DNA from 2 places in the Frankia sp. CcMO1 genome. Region 1 is predicted to be linked to the other one. Evidence: riboswitches for the same ligand, from Rfam matches in the RefSeq annotation. Region 1 holds a riboswitch; the other holds the start of a gene.
What was found. Region 1 has a riboswitch for thiamine pyrophosphate ahead of thiC (phosphomethylpyrimidine synthase ThiC). Riboswitches for the same ligand answer to the same signal wherever they lie in the genome.

Region 1 (4,207 bases):
GCGTGCGGTGTCGGGGTCGAGCGCGAGGTGGAATTGGTCAGCCCAGCGGAATTCGAACCGGGCGTCCGACAGGGCGTCATCCCAGGCCTGCGCGCCGGGATGACCCTTGGCGAGGTCGGCGGCGTGCGCGGCGATCTTGTAGGCGATGACGCCGGCCTTGACGTCGTCCCGGTCAGGCAAGCCGAGATGCTCCTTCGGGGTGACGTAACAGAGCATGGCGGTACCGGCCCATCCGATCATCGCCGCCCCGATCGCGGAGGTGATGTGATCGTAGCCGGGGGCGATGTCGGTGGTCAGCGGCCCGAGGGTGTAGAACGGCGCGTCGTGGCACAGCTCCCGCTGCAGCTGCACGTTCTCCTCGATCTTGTTCATGGGCGCGTGCCCGGGGCCCTCGATCATCACCTGGACGTCGTGCTCCCACGCCACCTGCGTCAACTCGCCCAGGGTGGCGAGCTCGGCGAGCTGTGCCTCATCGTTCGCGTCCGCGATGGACCCGGGCCGCAGGCCGTCGCCCAGGGAGAACGTGACGTCGTACGCGGCGAAGATCTCGCACAGCTCGGCGAAGTGGGTGTAGAGGAAGTTCTCCTCGTGATGGGCCAGGCACCAGGAGGCCAGAATCGAGCCGCCGCGCGAGACGATCCCGGTCCTGCGCCGCGCGGTCAGCGGCACGTAGCGCAGCAGCACCCCCGCGTGGACCGTCATGTAGTCCACACCCTGCTCGCGCTGCTCGATCACGGTGTCCCGGTAGACCTCCCAGGACAGCTTCTCCGGCCGGCCACCGACCTTCTCCAACGCCTGGTAGATCGGCACGGTCCCGACCGGCACCGGCGCGTTGCGGATGATCCACTCACGGGTCAGGGCGATGTCCGACCCGGTCGAGAGGTCCATCACGGTGTCCGCGCCCCAGCGGGTCGCCCACACCATCTTCTCGACCTCTTCCTCGATTGAGGAGGTAACGGCCGAGTTGCCGAGGTTCGCATTGATCTTCACGAGAAACGCACGGCCGATCGCCATCGGCTCGGACTCGGGATGGTTCACGTTCGCCGGCAGCACGGCCCGCCCCGCGGCGATCTCCGCCCGCACCGTCTCGACGGGAAGACCCTCCCGCAGGGCGACGAACTCCATCTCCCGAGTGATCTGACCGCGGCGGGCGTAGCCCAGCTGGGTTACGGAAGGCCGTCCCGGCACCGCCCGACGGGGCACTCGCACCTGCCCGCCGAGATCCGTCCCGCCAAGACCGGGCGTCCCAGAACCGGGCGCCCCGGTCCCGGGAACGGTCCGCTGCTCATCCGGCGCGGTGTCGCCACGCTGGGCGATCCAGCTGTCCCGCGTCGCCGGCAGACCCCGGCGCACGTCGATGGTCACCCCCGGATCGGTATATGGACCGGAGGTGTCGTACACCACGACGGTGTCACCCGTGGTCAGCACGATCTCCCGCATCGGCACCCGCAGATCGGGATCCGCACCGACCAGCCAGGTCTTGCGGCTGCCCGTCAGCGGACCCGTCGAGACCGCCGTCATCGCCGCGGCCGAGATGGACGAGGAGGAGGACGAGACAGAGGAGGACGAACGGTCGGTGCGCGACACCATGTAAGACTCCCTACGCCGGCATTACCCGGACAGGTTCCTGCGGTCGGCGGCCCCAGCCGCCCTCTCAGCCCCTTGGCGGAGCTCCCGCGATCAACTTCGACGCTTGTCGACAGTAAGACACCGCCGGCCCGCTCGCCACCCCTTCCGGTTCATCCGACGCATGCCCCACACCATCGGGCGACGTGAGAGCCCTGTTCCGCCGGACCCCGGTTTCTCCGCGTGGCGGGGAACGCCGGACCAGCTCAGCGGTCCGGGGCCACCGCCGGCCCGGAACTCCCGCCCAGGTAGGCCGTCTCGATGAGCTCGGGACGCGCGACGAGATCCGCCGCGCTCGCCGACAGCGCGATCCGGCCCCGGTCGAGAACGTAGCCACGGTCGGCCACCTGCAACGCGAGCGAGACGAACTGCTCGACCAGCAGCACGCCGGTCGACGTCTCGAGGGCGATCGTGCGCAGCAGGGCGAGCAGCTGCGGCGCGACCCCGGGTGCCAGGCCGAACGACAGCTCGTCCACCAGCAGCAGACGCGGTCTGCGCACCAGAGCGACAGCCAACGCGAGCCGTTGCCGCTCACCCCCGGACAGTTCTCCGGCCGACCGGTCGAGCAGGCCGCGCAGCACCGGGAACCAGTCCAACACCGGCCCGATCTCGCCGGATGAGCGCCGGCCGGCCGCCAGGCGCAGGTTCTCGCGGACGGTCAACCGCCCGAGTGACCCTCGTCCCTGCGGTACGACCGCCATCCCCCGGCGGGCGAGTGTGCTCGGCGCGGCCCGGCGCGACCGGTCATCGAGGACCTTGACCCGCCCCCTCGACGGCGTCAGCAGCCCCGCCGCCGTGCGGATCAGCGTCGTCTTGCCCGCGCCGTTCGCTCCGAGCAGCGCCACGATCTCCCCGGCACCGACGGTGAGCGACACGTCCCGGAGCACCGGAACTCCGTCGTATCCGCTTGTGACCCGGTCGAGCACGAGCAGATCGCCCCCGCCTCGACCGGGGGCCGGCGCCGGGGTGGAGCCAGGCATGGACCCGGAGGCAGAGGCCGGGGCAGGCCCGGCGCGGTCGCCGCCGTCCGGCTCACCACCGCCCAGATAGGCGGCGCGGACCGCCGGATCGGCGCGCACCTCGGCAGGCCGACCGCGCGCGACGACGCGGCCCCCGTCCAGGACGAGGACGTGGTCGCATACGTCGAAGACGAGCTTCACATCGTGGTCGACGAGCAGCACGGCGATGCCGTCGGCGGCGATGCGGCGCAGCCGGTCGGCGAGCGTCCGGCGGGCGGCCGGGTCGAGACCCGCGGCCGGTTCGTCCAGCAGCAGGACCTTCGGCCCGGCGACGAGGGCGCGGCCGAGAGCCACCGAGGACCACTCGTCGTAGGAGAGCGTCGACGGCAGGCGGTCGGCGATCGTGGCGAGCCCGAGTGACCGGGCCGGATCTGGCCCGTCCGCGGGTCCGGGTGCCCGGGGCGTGACGACGGCCAGGTTCTCCCCGACCTCCAGGCTGTCGAAGAGTTCCAGCGCCTGGAAGGTGCGGGCGAGCCCCAACCGCAGCCGCTCATGCGCCGGCAGTCCGACGAGCACGGCACCGTCCAGCGTGACGGTGCCCGCGCTGATCGACGCAAACCCGGTGAGGGCGTCGATCAACGTCGTCTTTCCGGCTCCGTTGGGTCCGATGAGCCCGGTGATGGTGCCGGCCGACAGGGTGAAGGAGACATCCTCGAGGATGCGCGTACGGCCCTGGTCGGCGGCGAGCATGTCGACCGCCAGCAACGCCGTCACGGGGCTCCGCCCGGGTTGACCGGATGCGGGGTCAGGCTCGGCCGGCCCTGGTCCGGCGGCTGCGGGTGTCGCACGTGATCTCCTCGACGCGTTCGCTGCCCAGAACCGGTCCGATGCGTGCCACCCGACCGATCCACGCGGCTCTGATGATCGGCGCGAGCCGTCCGATGCGGTCGGTACGCGAGCCCGGCCGGACGTAGCACCGCCAGCACCACGACGGCGATCCCGCACAGCACGGACTGGTACTTGCCGAGCCCGGCAACCTGGTCCAGCACGATGAACACGATTCCGCCCGGCACCAGCAGACCGCCCAGCAACGCTCCGCCGACGCTCGTCACCCCACCGGCGGCCGCGATCGCCAGGAAGAACAGCGAGGCCGTGACGCCGAACGAGTCGAAGGACAGACGTCCCTGACCGTAGCCGATGAGGCAACCGCCGAGACCGGCGATCGCGGCGGAGAGAGTGAAGGCGAGTACCTTCGTACGACGGACGTCGATCCCGGCTGCGGCAGCGGCCCGTTCGTTCGCGCGCACGGCCAGCATGCGCCGGCCCAGGTCCGCGGTGCGCAGCCGGGCGACCCCGTAGCAGCACGCGGCGAGCACGGCCAACGCCAGCAGCCCGTACTCCGGCCGAGGGAACCCGGCACCGGCGAGCCCGAGATCGAGGCCGAAGATCTTCGGATTCGGTACTACCGACCCGGCCAACCCGCCGGTGACCAGCGGGTTTCCGAACACCACCTCCTGGATCGCGACGCCGGCGATCAGAGTGATCAACGCCAGGTCGATTCCACGCAGCCGCCGTGACAGCACCCCCAGCAGCAGGCCCGCCACAGCGGCGGCACTCGTGGC
Region 2 (4,207 bases), on a different contig from region 1:
TCGGGGGCTCCGTCGTTCCCGCGATGCGCGTCGGCGCACGCATCGGACACCCCGTGCGCGCGAGCCGCCTGACCGGTACCAGGGGTGCCAGCTGCGTCTCGCCCGACCCCGCCAGCGCGACTCGGTCACGATCGGAGGACCGGATCGGCACTCGATCGGCACTGAACCGGTCAATACTTTACTGTCAGTAACAGGCCGGTCTCTAACGGTAGGACTATCTGGCCGCATCGCCATGGCGCACAAGGAGGAGGTGTCGGTGGTGGTCGACGACTCCCCCGAGATCTCACCTGCCGTGGTGGAGTTGTGTGGTCTGGGTATCGCGAGCGGCGATCTGCGCTGCGTTCTGCGACGGGTGACGGAGCTGGCTTGCTCCGCGATCCCGGTGGTGGACGCGGCGTCCGTGCTGGCGGGTGACCCGGCCGAGCCGGACCTGCTGGCGACGTCCTGCTCGCTGGCGCAAGCCGGTGACGGCGTGCAACACCGCAACGCTGCCGGCCCGACCTTCGACGCGTATCGCCTGCGCCAGGACATCGCCAGCGGCGACCTGGCCGGCGATCCCCGGCTGGCTGCACCCGGACCGGACCTGCCGGTCCAGAGCTGCCGGGCGTTCCCGCTCGCAGCGGACGGCACGGGTACCGGCGTTGTCGGTGTCACCGGTGTCCTGACGCTCTACGCACGCCTGCCGTCGACCCTGGACGGGGCGGCGGTCGCGAACCTCGCAGGCCCGTTCGCTGCGACGGCACAGGCCCTGATCAAGGACACCCGACGGGTCGGCGAGATCGTCACGGAACGAGACCAGCTCCAGGAGGCGATGCGGTACCGGAGCGTGATCGAACAGGCCAAGGGAATGATCATGCTGGCCCGCCGATGCGACGCCGACCAGGCGTTCGCACTCCTGGTCCGGATGAGCAACGTCCGCAACATCAAGCTCCGCCTCGTCGCCGAACACTTCGTCGCCAACGGCGGGCACCTGGACCCGCCACGCCGCCCCGCGCCTCGCCGGAACTCACCCGAGCACGGCCAGGCCCCCCGGCGACGAACCGAGAAGTAGCCAGTGTCGGCCGGGGACACCGCGGAGTGCCCGCCGGGTGCCGCGCAGTAGGCCGAAGATCTACGGGACACGCCCTGGCGCCTCGCGTTCCGCAGAACGCAGCCGGGCGGCCAGCGCCGCCGTCGCCGCCGCCGGATCGTCGGCCTCGGTGATCGCCCGCACGACGACCACCCGCGTCGCGCCGTGCTGAAGCACGCGATCGATGCGCGGCAGGTCGATGCCTCCGATCGCGAACCACGCCCGGCTCCCGGCCACACCGGGCGGGGCCAGCCGAGCGGCGTGCTCCAGCAGCGCGAGGCCCGTGGCCGCACGCCCCGGCTTGGTCGGCGTCGTCCACACCGGGCCGGCGCAGAAGTAGTCCGCTTCCCGCTCTCGAGCGGCGGCCGCTGCCTGTCCGGGATCGTGCGAGGACAGACCGATCAGGGTCTCGTCGCCCACGATCTCGCGCGCGACCTTCGCCGGCAGGTCGTCCTGTCCGAGGTGCAGCACGGGCGCGCCGATCGCCCGGGCGACGTCGGCGCGGTCGTTGACCGCGAACAGCCGGCCGTGCCGCTCGGCCGCCGCGGCGACGACCTCCAGGTGGCGCAGCTCCTCCCGGGCCTCCAGCCCCTTCTCGCGCAGCTGGACGATGTCGACCCCCGCGCCCAGGACGGCGTCCAGGAAGTCGGCCAGGTCACCCTGCCGGGAGCGGGAGTCGGTACACAGGTAGAGACGGGCGCCCGCGAGCGCCGCGGGCCGATCGCCAGGCATAAGCCGCATAGTAGGTAGACTGAAGACGCACGGGAGTCCGGTGGGCCGGGCTGAGAGGGCGGAACCCAGAAGCCGCCGACCGTCGAACCTGATCCGGGTAATGCCGGCGCAGGGAGGCCGATGAGCAGCTTTGACGTCGTCGTCGTGGGCGGCGGCCTGATCGGGCTCGGGATCGCCTGGCGGTGTGCCCGGAAGGGCCTCACCGTCGCGGTCTCGGACGCCGCGCCCGGCTCCGGCGCGTCCGGCACGGCCGCGGGGATGCTCGGGCCCGTCACCGAGCTGTCGTACGACGAGTCGTCGCTCCTGCGGCTGAACCTCACGTCCGCCGCACTCTTCCCCGCGTGGGCGGCGGAACTTCGCGACGCCACCGGTCACGACATCGACTACCGGGCGCACGGGACCGTCGTGGCCGCCTGGGACCGGACCGATCTCGCCGTCCTGCACGACCTGCATGCCTTCCAGCAGCGACTCGGCCTCCGGTCCGACCTGCTCACCGGGCGGCAGTTGCGCCGCCTCGAGGACCGGACGGCGCCCGGCCTCGCCGGCGGGCTGCTCGCTCCGGACGACCACCAGGTGGACCCCCAGCGCATGCACGCGGCTCTCCTGGCCGCGGCGACGGCGACCGGGGCCCGCGTCGTCACCGGCACCCGGCGGATCCTGCGCGCCCACGGCGCCGGCGGCGGAGCTCATCGGGGACGCGCGACCGGCGTCGAGCTCGCCGACGGCGGCCGGATCGCCGCGGGCACCGTCGTCCTCGCGGCCGGCGCCTGGAGCCGCGACCTCGCCGGACAGGACGACGGTGCCCGGCCGCCGGTGCGTCCGGTCAAGGGACAGGTTCTCGTCCTGCGCGGCGACGGGGAGGAACCGGTAGCGCACCACGTCGTGCGCGGACTCGTCCGTGGTAGCCCGGTGTACCTCGTGCCGCGCGGGGACGGGCGCGTCATCGTGGGCGCGTCCAGCGAGGAGGCCGGATTCGACGTCACACCCCGCGCCGGCGCCGTCTACGAACTGCTACGTGACGCGCAGGCCCTGGTGCCGGCCGTCGGCGAGCTGCGGCTGGAGCGGGTCAGCACGAGCCTTCGCCCGGGGACGCCGGACAACGCCCCCCTCATCGGACCCACCGGCGTGAACGGTCTCGTGCTGGCGACCGGCCACTACCGAAACGGCGTGCTGCTCACGCCCGTCACGGCCGAGGGCGTGACCTCGCTGCTCCTCGACGGACACGTGCCCGAGCCCCTGGCCGGCTTCTCCCCCGCGCGATTCGGGGAGAGACAACCCTTCGAGGAGACAGCGTGGAACTGACAGTCAACGGCGCCCCGCGCCGGATCGCTGACGGCACGACACTGGCCGAGCTGATCGCGACCGTCCAGGGCGACGGGCGCGGGATCGCGGTCGCCGTAGACGGCGACGTCGTCCCCCGCAGTGAGTGGCCACGGCACGAACTTCGTGGCGGGCAGGAGATCGAGCTCGTCACTGCGATGCAGGGAGGGTGAGCATGACCCGCACCGATCCGGCCGACGACCCGCTGCGCATCGCCGGTGTGACGCTGCCGTCCCGGCTCATCCTGGGGACCGGCGGCATCCCGAGCCTTGAACTGATGGGCGACGTCATCCGCGCGTCCGGCACGGCGATGTGCACGGTCTCCGTGCGCCGGCTTCCCATGGGCGACGACGCCGGCGGATCCGTGCTCGACGTCCTGGCCGGCACCGGCACCCGCATCCTGCCCAACACCGCCGGATGCCGCACCGCCCGCGAGGCCCTGACGACGGCGCAGCTGGCCCGCGAGGCGCTCGGGACGGACTGGGTCAAGGTCGAGGTCATCGCGGACGAGCACACCCTCCTGCCCGACCCGCTGGAGCTGCTGGTCGCCGTGGAGCGCCTGGTGGCGAAGGGATTCACCGTCCTGCCCTACACGAACGACGACCCCGTGCTGGCGCGCCACCTGCAGCAGGCCGGCTGCGCGGCGGTCATGCCGCTCGCGGCGCCGATCGGCAGCGGACTCGGCATCCGGAATCCCCACAACCTCGAGCTGATCGTCGCCGAGGCGCGTGTGCCGGTGATCGTGGACGCGGGAATCGGGACGGCGTCCGACGCCGCGCTCGCGATGGAGCTGGGCTGCGACGCCGTTCTGCTGGCGTCCGCCGTCACCCGGGCCCAGGACCCGAGGCGCATGGCGGCGGCGATGGCGGCCGCTGTCACGGCCGGGCGGCTGGCGCGCCTCGCGGGACGGATCCCGCGCCGTTCGGAGGCACTCGCGTCCTCACCGACGACCGGCCTCGCCATGCTGTGACCCTGTCCAAGCGCCGAAAAGGGCTGTTTCGACCCGTCCCGCCCAACTCTCGCGGCAGTGGCCTGCCGGGATTCCCTGGCGGGCCCTGCTGCCCATGCCCGATGATCGGGCCGTTG

Region 2: linked by a shared signal. The riboswitch ahead of thiO (glycine oxidase ThiO) and the one ahead of thiC (phosphomethylpyrimidine synthase ThiC) in region 1 are both predicted to bind thiamine pyrophosphate.

Annotation. Positions count from the first base shown of each region.
Region 1 is NZ_CDWTMG010000218.1:1,376-5,582, forward strand. Features, by position in the region: gene thiC (phosphomethylpyrimidine synthase ThiC) at 1-1,590, opposite strand, end outside; TPP riboswitch at 1,581-1,688, opposite strand; gene AC08OU_RS19770 (ATP-binding cassette domain-containing protein) at 1,833-3,359, opposite strand; gene AC08OU_RS19775 (branched-chain amino acid ABC transporter permease) at 3,356-4,207, opposite strand, start outside.
Region 2 is NZ_CDWTMG010000005.1:35,530-39,736, forward strand. Features, by position in the region: gene AC08OU_RS01740 (ANTAR domain-containing protein) at 233-1,051, shown strand; gene thiE (thiamine phosphate synthase) at 1,112-1,810, opposite strand; TPP riboswitch at 1,822-1,933, shown strand; gene thiO (glycine oxidase ThiO) at 1,922-3,103, shown strand; gene thiS (sulfur carrier protein ThiS) at 3,094-3,294, shown strand; gene AC08OU_RS01760 (thiazole synthase) at 3,297-4,091, shown strand.